Regions from separate parts of the Kocuria sp. CPCC 205263 genome, predicted to be linked through region 1. Evidence: riboswitches for the same ligand, from Rfam matches in the RefSeq annotation. Region 1 holds a riboswitch; each other region holds the start of a gene.

Region 1 (4,202 bases):
ATCGCCAGGAAGAACCAGATCCCGTAGACCAGGGCCGCCATCGCCCCCGCGTAGCCCATGGGCAGGAACGCGCTCGCCCCCACGGCGTCGTTCGGGACGATGTCGAAGAGGTTGGCGGCGTCGAAGTGCGGCACGAGCGCGACGACGGTCACCCCCAGCGCGAGGACCGCGACCACGGTGATCCCGAACATCAGCTTGAGCGCCTCGCCCACCCCGTACATGTGGATGCCCATGAACACCAGGTAGGTCACGAGGTACACGGGCCAGGAGTTGGTGATCCCGAACAGGCCCAGCGCCTCGATGTAGCCGCCGATGAACGTGGCGATCGCCGCCGGGGCCACGGCGTACTCGATGAGCACGGCCATCCCGGTGGCGAAGCCGCCGAGAGGGCCGAGGGCCCGGCGGGCGAACCCGTACCCGGCGCCCGCCGTGGGGAGGGTCGAGGAGAGCTCGGCGAGGCCGAAGACCATGCAGGTGTACATGATGCCCATGAGCACGAAGGCGATGAGCAGCCCGCCCCACCCGCCCTCGGAGAGCCCGATGTTCCAGCCGGAGAAGTCCCCGGAGATGACGTAGGCGATGCCCAGGCCCGCGAGCAGGACCCACCCGGCGGCGCCGGAGCGGAGCTGGCGGTGCTGGAAGTACTCGTCGGTGCGGGTGGGCTGTGCTGAGGATTCGGGCATGGGACGATCCCTCCGGGATTCCACAAAGGTCTGAAAACAGACGTTTGGCGCGAGTGGTCACAGTCTGTGGGCTGTCCCGTGCCCCGTCAAGACCCCGCGGCGCGCCGCCGGGCGGCCGCCGGGCCGGGCACGGGACCGCGTCGCGGTGGAGCCGGCCCCCCGGATGCCGCAGAATGGTGGGCATGAACCAGACCACGTCCTCAGCCACTGACCGCCCCGGCCGCGCCCGCTCCTGGGCCCTCATCGCCATCACGGCGGGCTTCCTCGTCTCCGCCGCCCTGATCATCGCGGTGGGCGTGGTTGCCATCGATCTCACCCACTAGGACCTCGGCCGGCCGTCCCGGCCGGAGGCAGCGGCGCGCCGCCCGGACCGGGCGGCGCGCCGCTGCTGCTCGTGGCCCGGCCCGGCGCGGTGGGCGGGGTCCCGCCGGAGGCGGTCCCCGGGGACCGTGACACCATGGGCGCACGTCGCACCGCAGGGAGGAGCGCCACCGTGAGCGATCCCGTCCAGCACCCCCGCATCCGGCCCGTGCGCCAGGGCAACGCCTTCGAGGAGGCCGTGGAGCGGATCCTCGACTCGATCCGGCTCGGCCTGTTCCGCCGGGGCGAGCGGCTCCCGCCCGAGCGGGAGACCGCGGCGATGCTCGGCATCTCCCGCGCCACGCTCCGGGAGGCCCTGCACGAGCTCCAGGTCGCCGGGGTCCTGGAGGTGGTCCGGGGCCGGTACGGCGGGACCTTCGTGACCGGTCGCACCGCTCTGCCGGACGAGACCCTCCCCCCGGTGGACCCCGCGGACGTCGAGGACGTGCTCGTGTTCCGCGCGGTGGTCGAGCCCGCCGCGGCGGAGCTGGCCGCGGCGGCGTCCCTCAGCGCGGCCGCCCGGGAGCACCTGCTCGCGTGCCTGCGGCAGGTCGAGGAGAGCGCCCCGGAGGACTACCGCCCCGCCGACGCACGCTTCCACATCGCGGTGGCCGAGCTGGGCGGCTGTCCCAGCCTGGTCCGCGCCGTCGCGGAGGTGCGCTCGCGGGCCAGCGACCTGCTGGACCGGATCCCCGTCCTGCCGGTCAACCTCGAGCACTCCGACCGTCAGCACCGCGAGCTCACCGACGCCGTCCTGGCAGGTGACGCCCCCGCCGCCCGGGCCGCCTCCCTCGCGCACCTGGAGGGCACGGCCGCGCTGCTGCGCGGTTTCCTCGGGCACGCCGGGCAGTCCGACGACGACGCCCCCGGGGACGACCGCGGCCCGGTGTGACCCGCCGCCGTGCGAAGAACGGGCCGGCCTGCGGGACCGGTGCTTATACTCGTCCGCAGTGACACGGGGTGCCGGCGCCGCACGACGAGCCGGCTGAGATGACACCCGTCGAACCTGATCCAGTTAGGACTGGCGAAGGGATGTCCTGCCGGGACCGGCCGTGACCGGCCCGCGTCTCCTCGCCCTGACCCCAGGGAGACCCATGCAGATCGCAGAACAGATCGTCCTCGTCACCGGCGGAGCTCGAGGGCTGGGCCGCAGCGTCGTCGAGGCCTTCGCCGCCCAGGGCGCGAGGGTCGTGGTCAACTACCGCGCGTCCCGGAAGGCCGCGGAGGAGCTCGCGGAGCAGCACGGCCCGGACCGGGCCGTGGCGCTGGTTGCCGACGTCACCGACGCGGAGCAGGTCGCAGACATGCTCCGCGCGGCCCGGGAGCACTTCGGCTCCCCCGTCACCACCGTGGTCAACAACGCGCTGGCGGACTTCTCCTTCAACGGCGACGCCCGCTCCTCCGCGGAGGAGATCCGCTGGGAGGAGTTCCACGCCCAGTTCGCCGGCAGCGTCCGCGGGGCGCTCAACACCGTGCAGCAGGCCCTGCCCGGCATGCGGGAGCGGGGTTTCGGCCGGGTCGTCAACGTCGGCACCAACCTGTTCCAGAACCCCGTGGTCCCGTACCACGACTACACGGCGGCGAAGGCCGCGCTGCTGTCCCTGACCCGCACCCTCGCCAAGGACCTCGGCGCGCACAACGTCACGGTCAACATGGTCTCCGGAGGTCTGCTGCGCACCACCGACGCGAGCGCCGCCACCCCGGACGAGGTCTTCGACTACATCGCCTCCACCACGCCCCTGGGCCGGGTCACCACACCGGCCGAGTTCGCCGACGCCCTGCTGTTCTTCGCCTCGCCGTGGGCGCGCTCGGTCACCGGGCAGAACCTGGTGGTCGACGGCGGGCTGGTCCTCGACTGATGGGGGGCGCCGTGACCGCGCCGCGACAGCTGCACCTCAACGCCTTCCTCTTCGGCGCGGGCCATCACCAGGCGGCCTGGCGGCACCCGGACTCCCCACTGGAGCAGCTCGGGGACATCGCCCACTGGGAGCGCCTCGCCCGCACCGCCGAGCGCGGCCTCCTCGACGCCGTGTTCTTCGCCGACGGGCACAGCGCCGGTGACGTGGCGGACGGACCCCGGTGGTTCCTCGAACCGCTCACGGCCCTGTCCGCGATGGCGCGGGCCACGGAGCGGATCGGGCTGGTCAGCACGGTCTCGACGACCTTCTGGACGCCGTTCCACGCCGCCCGCCTGCTGGCCTCGCTCGACCACATCAGCCGCGGGCGGGCCGGCTGGAACGTGGTCACCTCCATGTTCGACGCCGAGGCGCGCAACCACGGCCTCCCAGGAATGCCACCGCACGCCCAGCGCTACGCGCGGGCGGCAGAGTTCATCGACGTGACCCATCGGCTGTGGGACTCGTGGTCCCACGACGCCCTGGTCGGCGACCGGCAGGGCCTGCACGCCGACCCCGAGCGGGTGCGCCGGATCGACCACGCCGGCGAGCACTTCCGCGTGGACGGTCCGCTGACCGTGCCGCGCCCGCCCCAGGGGCGTCCGGTCCTGTTCCAGGCGGGCGCCTCCGGGCCGGGCCGGGACCTCGCCGCCCGGCACGCCGAAGCGGTCTACGCCGTGGCCTACGACCTCGAGAGCGCGCGGGAGTACCGCACCGATCTGAGGCAGCGCGTCGCCGCGGCCGGACGGGACCCGGAGGGCGTGGCCGTCATGCCGGGCCTGGTCGCCTACGTGGGCTCCACGGAGGAGGAGGCCCGGGCCAAGCAGGCGGAGGTGGACGCCTTGCTGCCCTCGGAGCAGTCCCTGGCCCAGCTGTCCGCGTTCGTCCAGCAGGACTGCAGCGACTGGGCGCTGGACGCCCCGGTCCCGGAGCTGCCGCCGCTCGAGGGCTTCACCGGACCCCAGGGCCGGTACGCCACGATCCTGCGGATCGTGGCCGTCGAGCGGCCCACGGTGCGGCAGCTGCTGGGCCGGCTGGCCGCCGGGGGCGGGCACTGCACGGTGGTCGGCACCCCGGAGACCGTCGCGGACCGGATGGAGCGCTGGTTCCGCTCGGGCGCGTCCGACGGCTTCAACCTCATGCCGCCCCGGCTGCCGGACTCCCTCGACGACTTCGTGGACCACGTGGTCCCCGTCCTCCAGCGCCGAGGACTCTTCCGCACCCGGTACACCTCGTCCACGCTGCGCGGGCACCTGGGGCTGCC
Region 2 (4,202 bases), on a different contig from region 1:
CAGGTGCTCCTGCAGGAAGCCGTTCGGGTCCAGGGGGTTGGAGGCCAGCGTGAGCAGGCCGGTGGGCTCCCGCCGCCACGTCTCGCGGGGGCGGTCCGTGTAGAGCTCCACCCCGTTGCCCTCGGGGTCGTCGAAGTAGAAGGCCTGGCTGTAGAGGTGGTCGGCGCTGCCGGTGAAGGAGCGGGGCGCCACGGTCGCCACGGACGCGAGCGCCGCGGCCAGGGCCGGCTCGTCGTCGAAGACCACCGCGGTGTGGAACAGGCCGGCCTGCCCGCGGCGGGCCGGCGGGAGCTCCTTGACCTGGCGCAGCCGCACGACCGTCCGGCCGTCCCGGCCCAGGACCGCGGTGTCCCCGGCGTGGGCAAGCACGTCGAGGGTGACGGCGTCCGAGTAGTAGGCGACCATCGTGTCCAGGTCGGAGACCAGCAGCTCCACCGCGCCCATCCGGGTGTCCGCGGACAGCAGGTCCTCGGCGGGGCGCTTCGTCAGGCTCTGGGGAGCGGGGTTCTGGGGAAAGATCGGCATCGCGGGGTTCTCCGTCGGCAGGGGCGGCGCATTGGTTGATATGTCCCCAAGAATAGTCCCAGAAGCTTTCCTGTGCAAGTAAATGGTGGTGCGGTGGGCTCAGAGGATGAAGATCAGGGCGGCGATCACCGCCAGGATGCCCAGGAAGACGAACCCCCACGCCTTGAGGTTGTCGGAGTCGTCCTCCTCGGGCTCGGCCGGGCGCGGCGGCCACCCGCCGGGGCCGGGCCCGAACACCGGCCCGGAGGTGCCCTGGGCACCGGCACCGGGACCGCCCGGGCCGGGTGCCCCCGGTCCGGGGTGCTGGCCCGGGAACTGCCCGGGGGGCGGCGGGGCCGGGCTCGCGGGGCTCACCCCCCACTGGGGGTTCTCGGGCGAGCCCGCCGGAGGGGCGCCGGGCGGGGGCGTGCCCGGGCGGATGTCACCGTCCGCGGCCGGGCCGGCCGCGGAGGAGGATCCCGCGGTCGGGCCCGACACCGGGGGAGCCGCCGGCGGCAGGGTCTCGCCCGAGAGCACGGGCCCGTCCTCGCGGTGGCCCCGCTCCGCCTCGTTCAGCAGGGTCACGAACTGCTCGAGCGGCTCGGACCCGTCGTGCTCCCGCGCCAGGAAGCGCTCGGCGCGGCGGCGCACCACCTTGTAGACGCGCCCGTCGTCGGGGACGCCCAGGTCCCGGGCGGCCCGCGCCACGGCCAGCGGGGGCTGCTCCGGGAGGGGGTTGGTGCCCCACTCCAGGAGCCCGGTCAGCAGCGGGCGCTCGAGCACGGCGGCCAGGGCGGCCCGGGCGCCCGGCACCCGGGTCAGCTCCAGCAGCCCGCTCGGCGGCGCGGACGGGCACCCCGGCACGTCGCTGGGCAGCCGGGCGGCGCGCTCCAGCCAGAAGGTGTCGCCGAAGAGGGTGGCGAGCAGCACGGCGGCGGCGAGCCGGTCGTCGCTCGGGGCGGCGTCCTCCGGGAGGCCCTGCTCCCAGTGCGTGCCGAGGGCGCGGCGGGCGGGCTCACCGGCCAGCCGGACGCGCAACTGCGCGTCCTCCGGGCCGCGGGCGGTCTCCGCGGGGCGCTCCACCGCGTGCCGCACCTGGGGGTCGAGCTCGGGGTCCATGGGCCACCTCTCCGTCGTCGTCCTGCGTCCATGCTCTCAGAACGTGCTGGACGGCGGCGGGGAGCCGACGGTGAGCCGGGCGGCGGGCCGCCCCGGGCTCAGGCGGGGAGCAGACCGCGCAGCTGCCCGGCGGCGACGCGGGGATCGGGGGCCTCGGTGACGGCGCGGACGACGACGACGCCGCGCGCCCCGGCCTCCAGCACCTGCGGGAGCCGCGGCTCGTCGATGCCGCCGATGGCGAACCACGGCACGGGCAGGACCTCCGGGTCCGCGTCCAGCCGGGCCTCCGTCAGCTCGGCGACCGCGCGGACGAAGTCCAGCCCGGTGGCCGGGCGCCCCGGCTTGGTGGGCGTGGCCCAGACGGGCCCGGTGCAGAAGTAGTCGACGTCCGCGTCCTCGAGCGCCGCCGTGGCCTGTCCGAGGTCGTGGGTGGAGCGCCCGATCAGCACGTCGGGGCCCAGGAGCCGCCGGGCCTGGGTGGGGCTGAGGTCGTGCTGGCCCACGTGGAAGACGTCGGCGCCCACGAGCGCGGCGATGTCGGCGCGGTCGTTGACCGCGAACAGGGCGTCGTACTCGGCGGCCACCCGGCCCAGCAGCTCCAGCGCGGCGATCTCCTCGTCCGCGTCGATGCTCTTGTCCCGCAGCTGGACGATGTCCGCACCGCCGGCACAGACGGCGTGCAGGAACTCCTCGAGGTCGCCTTGGTCCCGGCGGGCGTCCGTGCACACGTACAGCCGGGCGGCGAGGAGGCGGGCCGTCCGGGTGTCTCGCAGGGAGGACTCGGCGGGGGCGGAGGCGTCACGGGTAGGGTGGGTCACACGCTGATGATAGGTCAGCGGTTCTGCGGGAGCCCCACCGGGGGCTGAGAGGGCGACCATCGCCGACCGCCACACCTGATGCGGGTCATGCCGCCGGAGGAAAGGACGTTCCCTGTGACTGCCGCACACCCCGCCCCCACGACCGCGCCCCACCCGCTGGTCGACCGGCCCGAGCACGTCCGCGCCGACGTCGCCGTCGTCGGCGCCGGGGTGATCGGCCTGGCCACCGCCTGGGAGCTGCGCCGCCGCGGCCGCTCGGTGGTCGTGGTGGACCCCGAGCCGGGCTCCGGCGCCAGCCGCGCCGCGGCCGGGATGCTCGCCCCGGTGAGCGAGGTCCAGTACCAGCAGGAGCCCCTGTACCCCCTCATGACCGCCTCGGCCGCCGAGTACCCGGCGTTCGTGGCCGCCCTCGAGCAGGCCGCCGGCGGGACGGTGGGCCACCGGGCCACCGAGACCCTGGTCTGCGGCGTGGACGCCGCCGACCGGCAGGCCCTGGCGGACCTCCGCGCGCTGCAGGGGCGCCACGGCATGACGGTGGAGCCGCTGACCCTGCGCGCCGCCCGCACCTTCGAGCCGGCCCTGAGTCCGCGGCTGTCCGCGGCGTTCCGGATCCCCGACGACCACCAGGTGGACCCGCGCCGCCTCGTGGCCGGGCTGCTCGCGGCCCTCGTCGCCCCGGAACTCCCCGACCTCCCGGAGCCCGCCGGGCTCCCGGCCGCGCGCGACGGCGGACCGGCCCGCCTCGTCCACGACCTCGCCACGGGTCTGCGCCGCAACGCCGAGGGCGCGGCGACCGGCGTCCGCCTGGCCGGCGGCGGGATGGTCTCCGCGACCTGGACGGTCCTCGCCCCCGGCGCCGGGCTCGGCGAGCTCGAAGGGCTGCCGGAGGACTGGCACCCGCCGCTGCGGCCGGTGCACGGGGACATCCTGCGCGCCCGGGTCCCCGCCGGGGCGCCGGAGCTGCTCGGGCGCACGGTCCGCGGCCTGGTGCACGGGGTGCCCGTCTACCTGGTGCCCCGCGCCGACGGGACCGTGGTGATCGGGGCGACCTCCCGCGAGGACGACCTAACCGGTCCCAGCGCCGGCGGCGTGTTCCGGCTGCTGCGCGACACCCAGGCGCTCGTGCCCGGCGTGGCCGACCTCGAGCTGGTCGAGGTGCTGGCCCGCGCCCGGCCCGGCACCCCGGACGACATCCCGTACCTCGGCCGGGTCCGCGACCCGGACGACTCGCCGGTGCCGGGGCTCGTGGTCTCCACCGGCTACTTCCGCCACGGCGTCCTGCTCGCCCCGCTGGCCGCCCGGCTCGCCGCGCAGCTGGTGGACGGCGGGGCCGGAGCAGATCCGGCCGCCGACGCCGGGCACCTCGCCACCACCGACCCGCACCGCTTCGACCGCCCCGTCGAGGCCCGTCCAGGGGATCCCGCGCCGGCCGCCGCCGGGCCCGGGCCCCGGAGCAGGAGTACCCGATGACCGCCATCACCCTCAACGGCCGCCCGCACCGCGTGGCGGCGGAGGCGACCGTCGTCGACCTCGTCGCCGAGACCGTCGGCCGGGCCCTGGGCCCCGACGGCGCTCCGCTGGACGGCGGGCGCCTCGGCGTGGCCGTGGCCGTGGACGCCGCGGTCGTGCCCCGCAGCCGCTGGCGGCGGACCCCCGTGGCGGAGGGCCAGTCCATCGAGATCATCACCGCCGTCCAGGGAGGCTGACGTGACCGCCCCGCACCCCGACCCCCTCGTGCTCGACGGCATCGAGCTGAGCTCC
Region 3 (4,202 bases), on a different contig from region 1:
GCCGAGGCCGCGCGGACGGCGTTCGCGACGATCGCCGCCGCCACCCACCACGAGGAGGCGGCCGCGGACGAGCCGGAGCGCGCCGAGGAGGCCGCCCAGCCGGCGGAGTCCCGGCCCGAGGGCTCGGGGCGCTCCCGGAAGAAGCGCCGCGGCAAGCGCAGCCGCGGCCGCGGCCAGGGCGGGGACACCGCCGCCGAGCAGCAGCCGGAGGAGGGGGAGGACACCGCCCCGGCCGCCCCGGAGCAGATCCCCGCCGAGGGGGCGCCGGGCGAGCAGGGCTCGCGCCTGACCATCAACGGCGAGGTCATCGACCTGCCGCAGGGCCACGCCGTGGTCGTCGAGCCCGCCGAGGCCCGGCCGCTGAGCCTGGACTCCCTCGCGGAGGTCGTCGGGCAGAGGGGGCCGGACGCCGGCTCCGCCGCCCCGGAGGCCGCCGCCGAGACGATCACCGGTGCGGATGACGCCGCGGAGAGGACCGCTGCTGCGGCGGAGGCCTCGGCCCAGGAGCCCGTGGCACAGGAGCGCACGGAGCGGCAGGCGCCCGCCCCGGCCGCGGCGGTTGTCGCGGAGCAGGCGGGCGTCGAGCCCGTGCGGCCCCGGCGGCGCTCCCGGCGGGCCTCGGCCCCGGCGGCGCGGACCGGCGAGGCCGAGGTGACCGCCGGCCAGGCGGCCGCCGCGGAGGGCGCCCGGCACGAGGCGAAGACCGTCGCCCAGCGCGCCCCGGAGGACCCCTCCCGCCGGGCGCCGACCGTCGTCGGCGTCGGCGTCAAGGCCGAGGACCTCACCAGCGGCCGGCCCGCCGACCGGGGCTGACCCGCCCCGCCGAGCAGCACCACGGAGGACCCCGACCGGCACGGTCGGGGTCCTCCGCCGTCATACGCTCCGCGTCCCTGTCGGACCGTGCTCGGCCCGGGTAGCGTGGTCGCACGACACGCGGGCCGCCCGACCGGGCCGATCCGTCGGATCCGCGGCCCGCAGCGCCGAGGGGATGGCCATGAGCAGCAAGCAGATCGTACTCACCGCCGGCACCGAGCTCTTCGGCGATCGGGACCTCACGGCCGTCGACCGGCACTGGGCCCCGGACTACCGGCAGCACTCCGCGCTGGCGCCCGACGGCCGCGAGGGACTCCGGGGCATGTTCCAGCAGCTGCCCCCAGATTTCCGGTTCGAGCCCCTGCGGATGCTCGAGGACGGGGACATGGTCGCGGTCCACTGCGTGTACCACGGCTTCGGCCCGGACCCGGTGGTGGCGGTGGACGTCTTCCGCGTGCAGGACGGGCGGATCGCCGAGCACTGGGACGCGCTGGCCCCGCTGCCCGGAGGAGCCGCCGGCAGGCACCGGATCGACGGACCCACGGAGATCACTGGTTACGAGCACACCGCCGTCAACAAGGCGCTACTCACCGAGTGGGTGCACGAACGGCTCATCGGCGCGGACCGGGACTCCCTCGAGGAGCTGGCCCGCGACCCGCGCTACGTGGAGCACGGCCCCGGCCCGGACGCCCGCCTCGCCCGGCACACCCTGCACCGTGTGCTCGGCGAGGGCGACCTCGTCCTCACCGTCACCGAGGCCCTGCTCGAGCTCGGCGGCGAGGGGGCCGGTGACCCGGTCCCGGCCGGCTGCTACGACCTCTGGTGGGTGGCGGACGGGCGGATCCTCGAGCACTGGGGGGTCGTCCAGCCCGTGCCGGAGCGGATGCCGCACGGCAACGGCTTCTTCTGATTCGACGGCCCCCCGCCCCCTCGGACCTGGCCCGTCCGCGTCCCCGGCTCCCGCACGACGACTAGACTGGCAGGACACCAGACACGGGGTGCCGCACGAGCGGCTGAGAACACACCCGTCGAACCTGATCTAGCCAGTACTAGCGAAGGGATGTCGCAGATGCGCGATGCCGTACCCCCGTCCGCCCGCACACCAGGACCCGGGAGGCCGGTGCCGCCGGACCCCGTGCTCGCCGAGGACGCCGCCGCGGCCCTGGAGGACCTGCGCGCCGCGGCGCCTCTGGTGCAGTGCATCACCAACGCCGTGGTCACCAACTTCACCGCCAACGTGCTGCTCGCCGTGGGCGCCTCCCCGGCGATGACCGACATCCAGGGCGAGGGCGGGGTCTTCGCGGAGCTCGCCGACGGCCTCCTCGTCAACACCGGCACACCCACCGCCGAGCAGCGCGGCGCCGCCTACGAGGCCGTCGGGGCCCGGCGCCGCGCGGGCCGGGCCTGGGTCCTGGACCCGGTCGCGGTGGGTGCCCTGCCCGTGCGCACGGCGCTGGCCCGCGACCTGCTCGGGTTCGAGCCGGCGATCGTGCGCGGCAACGCCTCCGAGGTCATGGCCCTCGCCGGCGGCGCCGGCGGCCGCGGCACGGACGCGACCCACGGCGTCGACGCGGCCCGGCACGCCGCCGCCGCGCTCGCCGAGCGGGCCGGCTCGGCGGTGGCCGTGTCCGGGCCCGTGGACCTCGTGCGCTCCCCGGACGGCACCGTGGTCCGGGTGCCGCACGGCACGCCCCTGCTGACCCGCATCACCGGCGGCGGGTGCGCCCTGGGCGCCCTCATGGCCGCGTTCACCGCCGTGCGCACGGACCCGGCCGCCGCGGCGGTGGCCGCCACCACGGTGTACACCCTCGCGGCCGAGGACGCGGCCGCCGACTCCGCCGGGCCCGGCTCCTTCGCCGTGGCGCTGCTGGACCGGTTGCATGCCGTCACCCCGGAGGGGATCGCCGCCCGGGCGGAGCTCGTGCGCGAGGAGGGCGCCCGATGAGCCCGCGCCTCGACCCCGCGGCCCTGGCCCTGCACCTGGTGACGGACACCGCCCTGAGCGCCCCCCGGACGGTCCCGGACGTCGTGGCGGCCGCCGTGTGCGGGGGAGCCACCATGGTCCAGGTGCGGGAGAAGGACGCCCCGGTCCGTGAGCTCGTCGCCCTGCTGACGGCCGTGGCCGAGCGCGTGGGCCGGCAGGTGCCCGTGCTCGTGGACGACCGCGCCGACGTGTACCTCGCCGCCCGCGCGGCCGGCGCCCCCGTGGCCGGCGTGCACGTGGGCCAGTCGGACCTGCCCGTGGCGCTCGCCCGGGAGATCTGCGGCCCGCACGCCGTGCTCGGCCTCAGCGCCGCCACGGCGGAGGAGCTCGATACTGCCGCCGCACTGCCGGCCGGGACGGTCGACTACCTGGGCGTCGGGGCGGTGCGGGCGACCCGCACCAAGCCCGACCACCCTGAGCCGCTGGGCGTCGAGGGCTTCGCCCGCGCCGCGGCCCGCACGGCCCTGCCCTGCCTGGCCATCGGCGGGGTGCGGGTCGAGGACGCCCCCGGCCTGCGCGCCGCCGGCGCCGCGGGGCTGGCCGTGGTCTCCGGGATCTGCGCCGACCCGGACCCCGCGGCCGCGGCCGCCCGCTACCTGCGGGCCTTCACCGCCGTGCCCGCCGGGGGGGTGGCCCCGTGACCGCCCGCGTGCCCCGCGTCCTGGCCATCGCCGGCACCGACCCCACGGGCGGGGCCGGCCAGCACGCGGACCTCAAGTCGATCGCCGCGATGGGCGGCTACGGGATGAGCGCCGTCACCGCCGTCGTCGTCCAGAACACCGTGGGCGTGCGCGACATCCACGTCCCGCCGGTCGAGTTCCTCTCGGCACAGCTGGACGCGGTCGCCGAGGACGTCGAGATCGACGCCGTCAAGATCGGGATGCTCGGGTCCGTGCCGGTCATCGAGGCCGTCACCCGGTGGCTCGGGACCCATCGGCCGCCGGTCGTGGTCCTGGACCCCGTCATGGTCGCGACCTCCGGGGGCCGCCTGCTGGAGCGCGAGGCCGAGGACGCCCTGCGCTCGATGCTCGGCCTCGCCGACCTGATCACCCCGAACCTGCAGGAGCTCGCCGTACTCGCCGGGGAGGACACGGCGGCGTCGTGGGACGAGGCCCTCGCGCAGGGCCACCGCGTGGCCCGCGCCCACGGCACCCTGGTGCTCGTCAAGGGCGGGCACCTCACGGGGGACCGGACGCCCGACGCCCTCGTGGGCCCGGACGCCCCCGAGCCCCTCGTGGCGTTCGACGGCGCCCGCGTGCCCACCGAGAACTCCCACGGCACCGGGTGCTCCCTCTCCTCGGCCCTGGCCACCCTCCAGGCCCGGCACGGGGACTGGCCCCGGAGCCTGCGGATCGCCCGGGACTGGCTGCGCGGGGCCCTGGAGGCCGCCGGGGACCTCGAGGTG

What was found. A riboswitch is a leader RNA that binds a small molecule or an ion and turns the genes downstream of it on or off. The one in region 1 is predicted to bind thiamine pyrophosphate.
Region 2: linked by a shared signal. The riboswitch ahead of RF647_RS18030 (FAD-dependent oxidoreductase) and the one ahead of RF647_RS12935 (3-oxoacyl-ACP reductase) in region 1 are both predicted to bind thiamine pyrophosphate.
Region 3: linked by a shared signal. The riboswitch ahead of thiM (hydroxyethylthiazole kinase) and the one ahead of RF647_RS12935 (3-oxoacyl-ACP reductase) in region 1 are both predicted to bind thiamine pyrophosphate.

Annotation. Positions count from the first base shown of each region.
Region 1 covers NZ_JAVKPV010000007.1:113,911-118,112, forward strand. The annotation lists gene eat (ethanolamine permease) at 1-683, opposite strand, end outside; gene RF647_RS12925 (hypothetical protein) at 866-1,006, shown strand; gene RF647_RS12930 (FadR/GntR family transcriptional regulator) at 1,177-1,935, shown strand; TPP riboswitch at 1,990-2,093, shown strand; gene RF647_RS12935 (3-oxoacyl-ACP reductase) at 2,138-2,902, shown strand; gene RF647_RS12940 (LLM class flavin-dependent oxidoreductase) at 2,914-4,202, shown strand, end outside.
Region 2 covers NZ_JAVKPV010000018.1:11,724-15,925, forward strand. The annotation lists gene RF647_RS18015 (VOC family protein) at 1-525, opposite strand, end outside; gene RF647_RS18020 (hypothetical protein) at 625-1,623, opposite strand; gene thiE (thiamine phosphate synthase) at 1,722-2,351, opposite strand; TPP riboswitch at 2,457-2,560, shown strand; gene RF647_RS18030 (FAD-dependent oxidoreductase) at 2,556-3,911, shown strand; gene thiS (sulfur carrier protein ThiS) at 3,908-4,147, shown strand; gene RF647_RS18040 (thiazole synthase) at 4,149-4,202, shown strand, end outside.
Region 3 covers NZ_JAVKPV010000003.1:56,549-60,750, forward strand. The annotation lists gene RF647_RS05005 (Rne/Rng family ribonuclease) at 1-813, shown strand, start outside; gene RF647_RS05010 (nuclear transport factor 2 family protein) at 995-1,723, shown strand; TPP riboswitch at 1,798-1,891, shown strand; gene thiM (hydroxyethylthiazole kinase) at 1,934-2,758, shown strand; gene thiE (thiamine phosphate synthase) at 2,755-3,438, shown strand; gene RF647_RS05025 (bifunctional hydroxymethylpyrimidine kinase/phosphomethylpyrimidine kinase) at 3,435-4,202, shown strand, end outside.